3 regions of the Cupriavidus sp. CP313 genome follow, and region 3 is predicted to be linked to each of the others. Evidence: predicted binding sites of a transcription regulator. Region 3 holds the regulator's gene; each other region holds the start of a gene.

Region 1 (4,154 bases), on a different contig from region 3:
TGCAGCCGATTCCGTTCCGGCGCGCCGGCCCCGCCGGGTAAATCCTTGCGCGGCTCACGCTGCCTTGAGCCGCCGCCACAGCGTGGTCGGGCTGATGCCAAGGACATGGCAGGCCGCGGCGCGGTCGCCGCCGCACTCGGCCAGCACGCGCCGGATATGCTCGACTTCGCTGGATTGCTTCACGCCGGCCAGTGAACGGCGCGGGCGTGTTGCCGGCGCGGCGGGCTCAGGGCCGGCCTCGGCCGGCGCCAGCACGCCATCGCCAAACAGCTCCGGCACGGCTGCCTGCAGCTCGCGCTGGAGCGCGTCGCTGTCCGGCCGGCGCCCGGCCACCAGCACGGCGATCCGTTCGGTCACGTTTTCCAGCTCGCGGATATTGCCCGGCCAGCGGTAGCGCGCCAGCCGCGCGCGGGCCGCGGCGGGCAGGCGCTGCGGCCGGTCCATGCCCAGGCGCTCCTGGGCGCGCCGGTACAGCAGCTCGGCCAGCTCCTGCAGGTCTTCGGAGCGGTCGCGCAGCGGCGGCATCTCGATGCGCAGGATATTGAGGCGGTAGTACAGGTCCTGCCGGAAGGAACCATCGCGCACCATCGCGGCCAGGTCGCGGTGGGTGGCGCCGATCACGCGCACGTTGACCGGTACGGCATCGAGCCCGCCGATCGGCAGCACCTGCTTTTCCTGCAGCACGCGCAGCAGGCGCGTCTGCAGCGCGGACGGCATGTCGCCCACCTCGTCGAGGAACAGCGTGCCGTTGTGGGCCGACTCGAACAGGCCGGCCTTGCCGCCGCGGCGCGCGCCGGTGAAGGCACCCTCTTCATAGCCGAACAGTTCGCTCTCCAGCAGCGCCTCGGGGAAGGCCGCGCAATTGACTGCCACGAACGGGAAGGCGCGGCGCGGGCTGGCGTCGTGCATGCCCTGCGCCAGCACCTCCTTGCCGGTGCCGCTCTCGCCGCCGATCAGCACGGTGGAATCCACCGCCGCGTAGCGCCGCGCCAGCTCGCGCAGCTCGGTCATGGCCGCGGAGGTACCGGCCAGGTCGTCCAGGCTGTAGCGCACCCCGGCCGGCCGCGTGCGGGCGCGCGAGCGCAGGTTGCGGTCCACGCGCTGGATCGCGCTGGCGTCCTGGATGGTCAGCACGGCGCCAGTGGTGCCGGCCTCGCTGATGATGGGGATGCGGTTGACCACCACCATCTTGTCGCCGAGCTTGTGGATCGCTTCCAGTTCCTTGTCGCCGCTCTGCATCACGCCTTCGAGCGCCAGGTTTGGCGCCAGCGTCTGCAGCTTGCGCCCGACCGCGGCAGCAACGGAAGTGCCGAGAAAGCGCTCCATCGCCGGGTTGAACGACTGGATGCGCCCTTCGGCATCCACCGCCGCCACGCCCTCGTTCAGGTGCGCCAGGATGGTGTTGACGTAGTCGCGCCGGGTGGCCTCGATGCGGCGCAGGCGCGCAGCCTCGATCGCGTCTTCCAGCGCCATGCGCACCGAGTTGCCGGAGTACAGGAACACGCCGGTCAGGCCATAGCGGTCGGCCAGGTCGGTCACCAGGCCGGGGCCGACCACGACCTGGATGCCCTCCTGCTTGAGCGCCTTCACGCGCGCCACGGCATCGTCCTCGGTCAGGTAGGTATAGGCCGGGACCGACAGCGAGAACGCGCGCACGAATTCGTCCACCTCGGCATACGTCGACGCGTGCGTGACCAGCGCCACCCGCGGCGAGATGCGCCGCGCGGTGGCCAGCGCGCTCATCACGTCAAAGCCCGTGACCTTGACCAGCACCACCGGCACATCCACGTGCTGGCGCAGGTAGGCGCCATTGGAGCCGCCCGCCACCACCACGTCGAGCCGGCCCTCGCGCGCCTCGCGCGCCACGGCGCTGGCGGCGGCCTCGAAACCCTTGCCGACGATGCGGAATTCGGCCCGGTCGGCATAGGCCGGAATCAGGTCGGCGAAGGCGCGTGCCAGGCGGCTGATGCCGATGGCCCAGATGCGCGGACGGGCTTGCGTGGAAACGGGAGGAGCCATGGTGCAATGCGGAAAGAATGCGTGGTGAAACCCGGGACGAACAGGCGTACAGTGCTGGCACATTGTCCGCCACGCAGCCCAGGATTTCAACTTTGAATTCCAAACTTGTGATTTTGAAATTCAATTGTGCTGAAAAGATGACATGAAATAGGCAGCGAGGCCAGCCGCCATGCCCGCCAGCCCTGCGCTGACAAGGGCTGGCGGATTTTCCGAGTGCCCGTACAGGGGCTTGGCACACCCCTTGCAGTATTGGGCCCGTCCTGTTCACCAACGCATACGCCATGACCTACTCCGCTTCCGACCTCGCGCGCTCCGCTGGCGCCCGTTTCCGCCAGGCGCTTGCCGACGAGCATCCGCTGCAGGTAGTCGGCACCATCAATGCCAACCACGCCCTGCTGGCCAAGCGCGCCGGCTACCGGGCCATCTACCTGTCGGGCGGCGGCGTTGCGGCCGGCTCGCTGGGCCTGCCGGACCTGGGCATCTCGAACCTGGACGACGTGCTGACCGATATCCGCCGCATCACCGACGTGTGCGACACGCCGCTGCTGGTGGACGTCGACACCGGCTTCGGCGCTTCGGCCTTCAACGTGGCCCGCACCACCAAGTCGCTGATCAAGTTCGGCGCGGCGGCCATGCATATCGAAGACCAGGTCGGCGCCAAGCGCTGCGGCCACCGTCCCAACAAGGAAATCGTCACGCAGGGTGAAATGGTCGACCGCATCAAGGCCGCCGTCGACGCCCGCACCGACGAGAACTTCGTCATCATGGCCCGCACCGACGCGCTCGCCGTCGAAGGCCTGGACAAGGCCATCGAGCGCGCCGTGGCGTGCGTGGAAGCCGGCGCCGACGCCATCTTCCCGGAAGCCATGACCGACCTGGCCATGTACCGCAAGTTTGTCGATGCGGTGAAGGTGCCGGTGCTGGCCAATATCACTGAGTTCGGCGCCACGCCGCTGTTCACCACCGAGGAACTCGGCGGCGCCGGCGTGTCGATGGTGCTGTACCCACTGTCGGCCTTCCGCGCCATGAACAAGGCGGCGGAGAACGTCTACGCGGCCATCCGCCGCGACGGCACGCAGAAGAACGTGGTCGATTCCATGCAGACCCGCGCCGAGCTCTACGAGAGCATCGGCTACCATGACTTCGAGCAGAAGCTTGACGCGCTCTTCGCACAAGGCAAGGGCAAGTAAGCAAGACTCACGCGCGGCCGGGCTATGTCCCGGCCGCTTGCACGACAACAGACAGGCAATACCAGGCATCACATAAAGGAGACCCAGATGTCCGAAGCGCAACCGCTCGTCACTCCCAAGCCCAAGAAATCCGTCGCCCTGTCGGGCGTGACCGCCGGCAATACCGCACTGTGCACCGTCGGCCGCACCGGCAACGACCTGCACTACCGCGGCTACGACATCCTCGACATCGCCGAGACCTGCGAGTTCGAGGAAATCGCCCACCTGCTGGTGCACGGCAAGCTGCCGACCAAATCCGAGCTGGCCGCCTACAAGGCCAAGCTCAAGAGCCTGCGCGGCCTGCCCGCCAATGTGAAGGCCGCGCTCGAATGGGTGCCCGCCAGCGCCCACCCGATGGACGTGATGCGCACCGGCGTGTCGGTGCTCGGCACCGTGCTGCCGGAGAAGGAAGACCACAACACCCCGGGCGCGCGCGATATCGCCGACCGCCTGATGGCCAGCCTCGGTTCTATGCTGCTGTACTGGTATCACTACAGCCACAACGGCAAGCGTATCGAGGTCGAAACCGACGATGACTCCATCGGCGGCCACTTCCTGCACCTGCTGCACGGCGAGAAGCCGTCGGCACTGTGGGAGCGCGCCATGAACACGTCGCTCAACCTGTACGCCGAGCACGAATTCAACGCCTCGACCTTTGCCGGCCGCGTGATCGCCGGCACGGGTTCGGACATGTACTCGGCAATCTGCGGCGCGATCGGCGCGCTGCGCGGCCCCAAGCACGGCGGCGCCAACGAGGTGGCGTTCGAGATCCAGAAGCGCTACGACAATCCGGATGAAGCGCAGGCCGACATCACCCGGCGCGTCGAGAACAAGGAAGTCGTGATCGGCTTCGGCCACCCGGTGTACACCATCAGCGACCCGCGCAACCAGGTGATCAAGGACGTG
Region 2 (4,154 bases), on a different contig from region 3:
GCGCTCCTCGCGGTGCTCGGGCCCGCTCAGCGCGGCACGCTCGCACAGCACCTGCCAGCGGTCCGCGCGCTGGTCGACGCCGCCGCTTTCAAAATGGCGCCAGCGGCTGTGGTACGGCACCTGCAGGTCCGGATAGCGCTGGCGGATGGTGCTGGCGACATAGTCGGCAATGGCATGCACGCGGTCCGGATGCCAGGTGAAAAGTTCGGACGCGCCGCTGGCCACGTGTTCGGTGACCGCCGCGCAATGCGTGCGCACCGCCTCGGCACACAGCAGCGCCGAAGCGGGGTGCCCTTCCGGCACCGGGCTCAGCCAGCCGGCACCCGGCCGCATCTCGTTACCTGTGCCCTGGCGGTCCATGCCGGGCTTGCCATCCTCGGGAAACATCGTCATTCGTTCAACCCCCTGCCCTTTGCCAGGGCCAGTTCGTTCGCATCCGGCGGCGTGTAGTGCGTAAAGTAGCCGGCGGCCACCTTGGCATCGATCTCGACACGGGCATCGGCGGGGATCAGGGCCTCGGGGATGGCCACCTGCTCGACCACCTCGATGCCCTGCGCCACCAGCGCGCCATGCTTCATGTTGCTCATCGACGCCCAGCGGTCGATGCGGCGGATGCCCAGCCAGTGGAACACATCCGGCATCAGCTCCTGGAAACGCATGTCCTGCACGCCTGCCACGCATTCGGTGCGGGCAAAGTAAGTCTCGGCGCGGTCGCCGCCCACCTGCCGCTTGCGGGCGTTGTAGACCAGGAACTTGGTCACCTCGCCCAGCGCGCGGCCCTCCTTGCGGTTGTAGACCACCAGCCCGACACCGCCCTGCTGCGCCATCTCGATGCACACCTCGATGCCATGTGCCAGATATGGCCGGCAGGTACAGATGTCTGACCCGAACACATCCGATCCGTTGCATTCATCGTGCACGCGGCACGCCACACGGGTCTCGGGCTTGCCCAGCTGGCTGACGTCGCCGAAGAAGTACAGCGTCATGCCGCCGATGGGCGGCAGGAACACCTTCAGGTCCGGCCGCGTCACCAGTTCCGGGAACATGCCGCCGGTCTGCTCGAACAGGCTGCGGCGCAGCACGCTTTCCTTGATGCCGAAACGGGCCGCCAGCCCGGGCAGGTACCAGACCGGGTCGACCGCCGCCTTGGTCACGCGCACGTCGCCATTGGCATGGAGGATGTCGCCATCGGGCTTGAGCCGGCCGGCCGCGATGGCCGAAAGCAGCTCCGGCATGTTGATATGCGCGCGGGTGACGGCAATGGTCGGGCGGATATCCACGCCGGCCGCGATGCGGTCGGCAAACACGGTGGAGACCAGGTGGCCCCAGGGATCCAGCGAAACTATTTTCTCCGGGTCGCCCCACTGCGGATGCGGGCCGATGGCCTCCGCCGGCGCGGTATCGGTCAGGTCGGTGCGATGGTCGCGCTGCAATGCGCCCGCGGCAACCGCCAGGGCCCGGTAGATGGCGTAGGCGCCAGCGTGAGTGCCGATCACATTGCGCTGCGCCGGATTCGCCAGGCTGGCGATGACCGGCCCGCGCTCGGCCGCCGTGGGGGCGCCCCAGTGGATAGGCTCGGCCGGCTTGTCGCGGCGTGCGTGCGAGGTGAGGACGATATGGTCGGACATGGCACCCTCGGTTCCCGATGGAATCCTGACCAAATGGTCAGGTTTACGATTCCATACTAGGCAACCTTCATGCCATCACCCAATGCCCGTTTACGCGAGTGTTGCTGCAATGTGTATGGCACCGAACCCAAGTCCGCGCGGGCGGCATGCACGCATGGCGTGCCGGCGGCGTGACATGGCGGGTGCACACGCACCAACAGGAAGCGGCCCACGGCCATGCTGGTGCGCCGCCGCCCGGGGCAGGCCGCACCACCGCTGCGCGGCAGTGCCTGCAAGCGTTACACGCTCGGCCGGCTGGCCGGGTCGCGGCCGTTGCCCAGCAGCGCACGCAGCGCCGCCAACGGCTGGGCGCTTTCGATGTAGCGATAGAACAGCGCGCCGGCCACATTGCTGAGTGCCCACGCGGCAACCATGCCGAGCGCGTTCAGCACCGGCTGGCCCGGCGCCAGGTTCGACACCAGCGCGTTGACCAGCAGGCAAACCGGAAAGTGAACCAGGAACACCGAATAGGAAATGCGCCCGAAGAAGCCGACCACGCGCGCCCGCGGCCAGCGCTCCAGCCAGCCGCCGCGGCGCGCCACCGCCAGCAGCAGCGCAGTGGCGAGCGCCACCGCGATGCGCAGCCGGAAATCCACCGCCAGCGCCGCCAGCGCCACCGCGCCGATGACCAGCAGCGGCAACACCGGGCGGCCGGGGTTGGAAGCCCAGTAGGCCAGCGCCCCCATGCCATAGGCGCCGAAGAAGTACACGGCCCAGATATCCCACGCGGCATCGCGGTTGAACCAGAACAGCGACGCCACCGCCACCAGTGCCACGATGCCGATGCTGGCCCCGGCACCCGCCGGCGCTTTCCCGCGCGCCACGGCGCGCGCGGCCCACAGCGTGCCTAGCAGCAGCGCAAACAGCTGCAGGTCGATGGCGACGTACCAGACCCCGGCAGAGAGCGCATCGACATCGAGCACGTTATGCAGCAGCGTCACGTGCGCCAGGAACTGCAGCAGGCCGGGCGGCGCGGGGATCGAGTCGTGCACCATCCATTGGCGCGCCAGGGCGGCACCGGCAATGCTGAGCAGCAGCGCCGCCGCAAAGGGCAGCACCAGCTTCTGGTAGCGCCGCCACAGCACCAGCAGCGGATGCTGGCTGATCTCCAGCCGGCCATGCGGCGCCAGGCTGCGCGCGGCGAGGAAACCGCTGACCACCAGGAAGACCTGCACGGCGATTCGCGCGTAGTCGTACAGCCAGTCCACCAGCCCCGGGGCCAGCCGATACGCGGTATCGGACATCGGGCCATAGAAGGCCAGGTGATGGAGCACGATCAACTGGGCGCTGACCGCTTTCAGGGCGTCGATGCACGGCAGGCGCGACGGACGGGGGCTCATTGTTATAGGAATGTTTCAATTGCCACGGAAGGCGCGATTCTACCTGCTTGCACCGACTCTAATATGGCGCATACGCCACTACCTATGGATTCGTTACACACTGCCCCCGCTTGTTGCGAGTTTGCACGCACATGGCTTCATGTCTTAACTAGCAGCGCCTCTAAAGATCTCCCCCGCCAGGTCGCCACTACATTTGACCAGCCTCCCGCGCCGGCCCTTATGCGCCGGTAGCCTAAGCTAGAGGCAGGATTGCCACCTGGGGCCCGCTTATGCAACACCGCACGCTCTTCCCCCGCACCGGTCACGCCTTCCGTTGCGGCTTAGCTGAGTGCTCCCTCATCGCCCTTCTGGCCGCGGCCTTGGCGGGATGCGAGGGAGTCCCGCGGGATACCGCAGCAACACCGCCACCGCCCCGTCAGCCGATTACGTCCAGCGACGACGTGTACCCCGCCCCGACCACGGTGCGCGACACGCGACCTGCGGCGCGCACTCCGTAGGCGGCATTTGCCGGCCGCGCCCCAGCAACCGCGGCCTGATTAGCCGGCCGAGCGCTGCAAGCGCATCGATACCGAAAAGCTGTCTGCGGGATGCACCGTGACCGAGACTTCAAACGTCTCGCCCGCCGCATCCATATAGCGGCGCACGATCTTCAGCGCGGCAGCGCCAGGCTCCAGCCTGAGCGCGTCAGCGACGCGCCGGTCGCCGACGGCAACCGCGCGCACATCCTGGTAGATCTCGGCGATCTGTCGGTCATAGCGTGACTCGATCAGCGCGCTGACCAGCGTGTCGGGCGACTCCCGCACCATGTCGCCGATCTCCGCATAGGCAGGGTCCACGTAGACATCGGTCCACGCCATCGGTGTGCCGTCCTTACCGCCATCCATGCGCAGGCTGGAGATGCGCAGCCAACGCGCACCGGGCGCGCAGCCGATTTCCGCCGCGACGGCGGCAGGCGCGGCGACCTCCTCGACCGACTGCACCACGCGCAGGTGCTCCGCACCGAACTGCACCAGGTCATCCACCGACGCCAGCGACGGCCGGAACACCGGCCGCGGCCTGGCCGATTCCACCCGCGTGCCCACGTTCTTGCGCCGCGACACCAGTCCCAGCTGCTGCAACTCCTGCAGCACCGCACGGATGGTGTAGC
Region 3 (4,154 bases):
TACCCCCGCATTGTGCAGCGCAGCGGGGCAAGCCGGTGCAGAACGATACATGGTGATGCAATCGTGCCTCCGGGCCGGGGGCCGGCGCACCGATGCGGGGCGCGGCCAGGATTCCCTCTCTTTGTATGGCGCAGCATACACCTTGGCGCAGCGCTTGCGAACACCCTTGCCCATTCGGGTGAAAAGCGTTGGCTCCGGCGCCACAGCCGGGCCGCACCGCCAGTGCGGGCGCGGCATGCCGGCGGCAACCCGGAACGCGAGGGCGCAAAAAAGCCGCGCTTCGTGGCGCGGCTTGCCTGTTCAATCCTGATTCAGCAGCCCGCTGCGGGGCTGCCGGGCACGGTCATTGCTGCATTTGCGCTGCGGCCATCTGGTACTTGACCGCTTCGCGGTCGTGGCCTTGCACGCGATCCTTGTAGCGGATCACCTGACGGTCCAGCTTGTCGACGAGTGCGTCGATCGCTGCATATAGGTCTTCGTGATGCGCCTCGACAAAGATGTCCTTGCCCTTGAGATGTAGATTGATTTCCGCGTACTGACGCCGGTCCTTTTCCTTGTGGTTGTCGACAGAGAGCAGCACGCTAACGCCAATGACCTGATCGAAATGCCTGACGATTCGCTCCAGCTTCGTTTCCACGTACTCACGCAGAGGGGGCGTGATGTCCAGGTGGTGTCCACTGATCTTGAAGTTCATAGCGCTTCTCCTTCTGAAAGAGCCTCACCAGGCAGGCGGTGGGCTCGGCTACAAAGACTTGCGGAGATTGACTGCGGGGATCTTCAGGGCTTCGCGATACTTGGCTACAGTGCGGCGCGCAACAACAAAGCCTTGCTCACCCAGCAGTTCGGCAATGCGACTGTCGGAAAGGGGATTCCTCGGGTCTTCGGCTCCTATCAGTTGCTTGATCAAGGCGCGGATGGCCGTTGATGAAGCCGCGCCACCGGTTTCGGTGGACACGTGGCTGCCGAAGAAGTACTTCAGTTCGAAAGTACCCATCGGCGTTGCCATGTATTTATTGGTCGTCACCCGGGAGATGGTTGACTCGTGTAAACCCAGTGTATCGGCAATCTCCCGCAAAACCAAGGGGCGCATGGCGATTTCGCCGTGACTGAAAAAGTTCTTTTGACGTTCGACAATGGCCTGCGAGACACGCAGGATTGTGTCGAACCTTTGCTGGATGTTCTTGATCAGCCAGCGCGCCTCCTGCAGCTTCTGCTGCAGCCCGGCCGTGCCGGACTCACCCTTCGCGCCACGCAGGATTTGTGCATACATATCATTGATGCGCAGCCTCGGCATCACATCCGGATTGAGCTGCGCGATCCAGCCGCCGCCACCCTTGCGCACGAACACGTCCGGCACCACGAAGTCGGCTTCCGGGCGGCTGTATGCATGGCCGGGGTAGGGCGCCAGCGAGCGGATCAGTTCGTGTGCGGACTTCAGCGCCACTTCATCGACCTGCAGCGCCTTCTTCAGCCGCGTGTAGTCGCGTACTGCGAGCAACTCCAGGTGGTTGGTGACGATGTTCAGCGCCAGCTCGCGCTGCGGGTGCGTCAGGCGCCGCAACTGCAGGGCCAGGCACTCGGCGGCGTTGCGCGCGCCCACGCCGGGCGGGTCGAAGCTCTGCAGCAGCGTGAGGATCGCGTGGACTTCGTCGATCTCGAACTCGAGTTCTTCCGGCAACTCCGTGCAGATCTCCTCAAGCGATGCGCTCAGGTAGCCATCGTCGTCGAGCGATTCGATCAGGAAGATGGCCAGGCCCTTGTCGCGCGCCGAGACCTTCAGCGGCGTGAGCTGTTCCATCAGGTACTCGCGCAGCGTGGGCTCGGCTTCGCGCAGCTGCATCGGCGTTTTTTCGTCCTCGTCGCCCTGGGGGCGGCGGGCAAAGTCGTCCAGGCTCCAGTCGCCGCTGCCATAGTCGTCGCCGTTGCCGCTGTCGCCATAGCTGTCGTCGTCACCCGCGCCGTCGGCGCGGGCCTCGCCATTGCCCTGGGGCTCTGCCGGGGCGGGCGCCGGTGCGCTCTGCAGGTTGACCGAGCCGTCGGCCGCCACGCGCAGCGGGCTTTCGATCCAGTCGTTCTCGCGCTCGAGCAGCGGGTTTTCCGTCAGCGCCTGTTCGACCTCTTGCTGCAGTTCCAGCGTAGAGAGCTGCAGCAGCCGGATTGACTGCTGCAGTTGCGGGGTCAGGGCCAGATGCTGGGAAAGACGGAGCTGTAGCGACGGTTTCATGCGACCTATTCTATGCGCAACTATCCGTTGTTGGAACGGAAATTGCTATCGCTTATGCGGTCCGATCGCCGCTGGCTGTGGGAGGGCCCACGCGCGCCCGCGAAGAGGCCTGCCGCTCCAGGGCAGGCCGCTGCATCACATGCGGAAGTTCTCGCCCAGGTAGACGCGCCGCACTGCGTCATTGGCGATGATTTCCTCGGGCTGGCCCGCGGCCAGCACCGTGCCTTCGCTGATGATGTAGGCGTGGTCGCAGATGCCGAGCGTCTCGCGCACGTTGTGGTCGGTGATCAGCACGCCGATATTGCGTGCCTTGAGGAAGCTGACGATGCGCTGGATCTCGCCCACGGCGATCGGGTCCACGCCGGCGAAGGGCTCGTCCAGCAGGATGAAGCGCGGCGACGACGCCAGCGCGCGCGCGATTTCCACGCGGCGGCGCTCGCCGCCCGACAGCGACAGCGCCGGGTTGTTGCGCAGGTGCGCGATCTGCAGGTCGTCGAGCAGCGAATCCAGGCGGCGCTCGATCTCGGCCTTGGGCAGCGGCTTGCCGTTGTTCACCTGAAGCTCCAGCACCGCGCGGATGTTTTCTTCGACGTTGAGCTTGCGGAACACCGAGGCTTCCTGCGGCAGGTACGACAGCCCCATGCGCGCGCGCTCGTGGATCGGCAGGCCGCTGATGTGGTCGCCGTCGAGCACGATATCGCCTTCGTCCAGCGCCACCAGGCCCACGATCATGTAGAACGACGTGGTCTTGCCCGCGCCGTTGGGCCCGAGCAGGCCGACCACCTCGCCGCTCTTCACGTCGAGCGAGACGTCCTTGACCACCGTGCGCGAGCCATAGCGCTTCTTCAGGTGGCGCACGACCAGCGTGCTGCCCCCGGGGAGGATGGCGGAGGCTTCGACGGAAGGCTTGTCGGCGATGGTTGCGGTATCGGTCATAGGCACAGTCAGGCGTTCAGGCGTTTCTGGCGCGGGCAGGCAAGCCGGCGCCAGGCGTCAGGGTTTGTTGGCAGGCGCGGGCGCCGGCTTCAGGTCCAGCGGCGAGCCGCCGTTGCCCGTGGCGCCGGCCTTCTGGTCCTGGCGCGGCGACAGCACCGCGCGCACGCGGCCGGACGGATTGGCGCCCGTGGCGTCGCCACTACCGCCGCCGGCGGCCGTGTAGAACTCCTTGCGGCTGTCGTAGGTCAGCACCGCGCCGCGGATCTCGTCGACCTGCTTGGCGCCCTGCAGGCGCGCCATGCGGGCATTGCCGATCAGCTTGGAGTACTCTTGCTTGCCGTCGTACTCGATGCGGTCGCCCCAGCCGTCGATGTATTCGTCGACGCCTTCGCGCTTCTGCCGGATGTAGGCCTGCTTGCCCGGCTTGGCGGTGGCCACCGCGAACTGGTAGCCCTCGGGGTCGGTGCGCAGTTCGGCGGCGTCTGACTTCAGGATCATGGTGCCCTTGGTCAGCACCACGTTGCCGGTCAGCGTATAGATCTGCTTGACGTCGTCGTAGCTGGCGTTGTCCGCCTCCAGCACCATCGGCTTGTCGCGGTCCGCGCGCTCGGCCAGGGCGGGCTGGGCCAGCAGGCCGAAGGCCATGGCCAGGGCGAGCAGGGCCGGGGCGGTGCGTCGACGGGACGATGTCGTCAGGGAAGCAGTCATGTTGGCAGGGGTTGCTTGAGGGCGTCTGGGTACGTTGGTGCGGGTTGGTGCGGACCGGCTGCGCATGCCGGCACTGCGTGCGCGGCCCCCGGGCCGGGGATCGGGATCAGGACCCCGGCGCGCGGCCCGGGGACGGCCCGGTGATGATGGTGCCGCGTACATTGCCGAGCAATTGTACTTCGCGCGTGACGTTGTTGAAGATCAGGCCGTTGGCGGTCATCACCGACGGGCCGCGCGTAAGCTTGACCGGCTTGTCGGTCTTGACGATGTCGTCATTGACCAGCAG

Evidence for each region. The regulator sigma-54, encoded in region 3, starts transcription at its own class of promoters, with help from an activator protein. The targets are predictions, from matches to a motif close to TGGCANGNAANCTGCTTT.
Region 1: a site for sigma-54 is predicted at 2,250-2,267, ahead of prpB (methylisocitrate lyase). Genes of this name have one in related genera too.
Region 2: a site for sigma-54 is predicted at 1,686-1,703, ahead of ACW4E8_RS27195 (GTP cyclohydrolase II). Genes of this name have one in related genera too.

The regions. Positions count from the first base shown of each region.
Region 1 is NZ_JBSVZB010000020.1:129,067-133,220, reverse strand. Features, by position in the region: gene ACW4E8_RS25295 (cysteine synthase A) at 1-41, shown strand, start outside; gene prpR (propionate catabolism operon regulatory protein PrpR) at 55-2,019, opposite strand; gene prpB (methylisocitrate lyase) at 2,301-3,209, shown strand; gene prpC (bifunctional 2-methylcitrate synthase/citrate synthase) at 3,297-4,154, shown strand, end outside.
Region 2 is NZ_JBSVZB010000023.1:66,907-71,060, forward strand. Features, by position in the region: gene ACW4E8_RS27190 (URC4/urg3 family protein) at 1-393, opposite strand, end outside; gene ACW4E8_RS27195 (GTP cyclohydrolase II) at 390-1,628, opposite strand; gene ACW4E8_RS27200 (acyltransferase family protein) at 1,907-3,007, opposite strand; gene ACW4E8_RS27205 (GntR family transcriptional regulator) at 3,544-4,154, opposite strand, start outside.
Region 3 is NZ_JBSVZB010000002.1:273,702-277,855, reverse strand. Features, by position in the region: gene hpf (ribosome hibernation-promoting factor, HPF/YfiA family) at 344-694, opposite strand; gene ACW4E8_RS03500 (RNA polymerase factor sigma-54) at 743-2,224, opposite strand; gene lptB (LPS export ABC transporter ATP-binding protein) at 2,360-3,160, opposite strand; gene lptA (lipopolysaccharide transport periplasmic protein LptA) at 3,218-3,868, opposite strand; gene lptC (LPS export ABC transporter periplasmic protein LptC) at 3,975-4,154, opposite strand, start outside.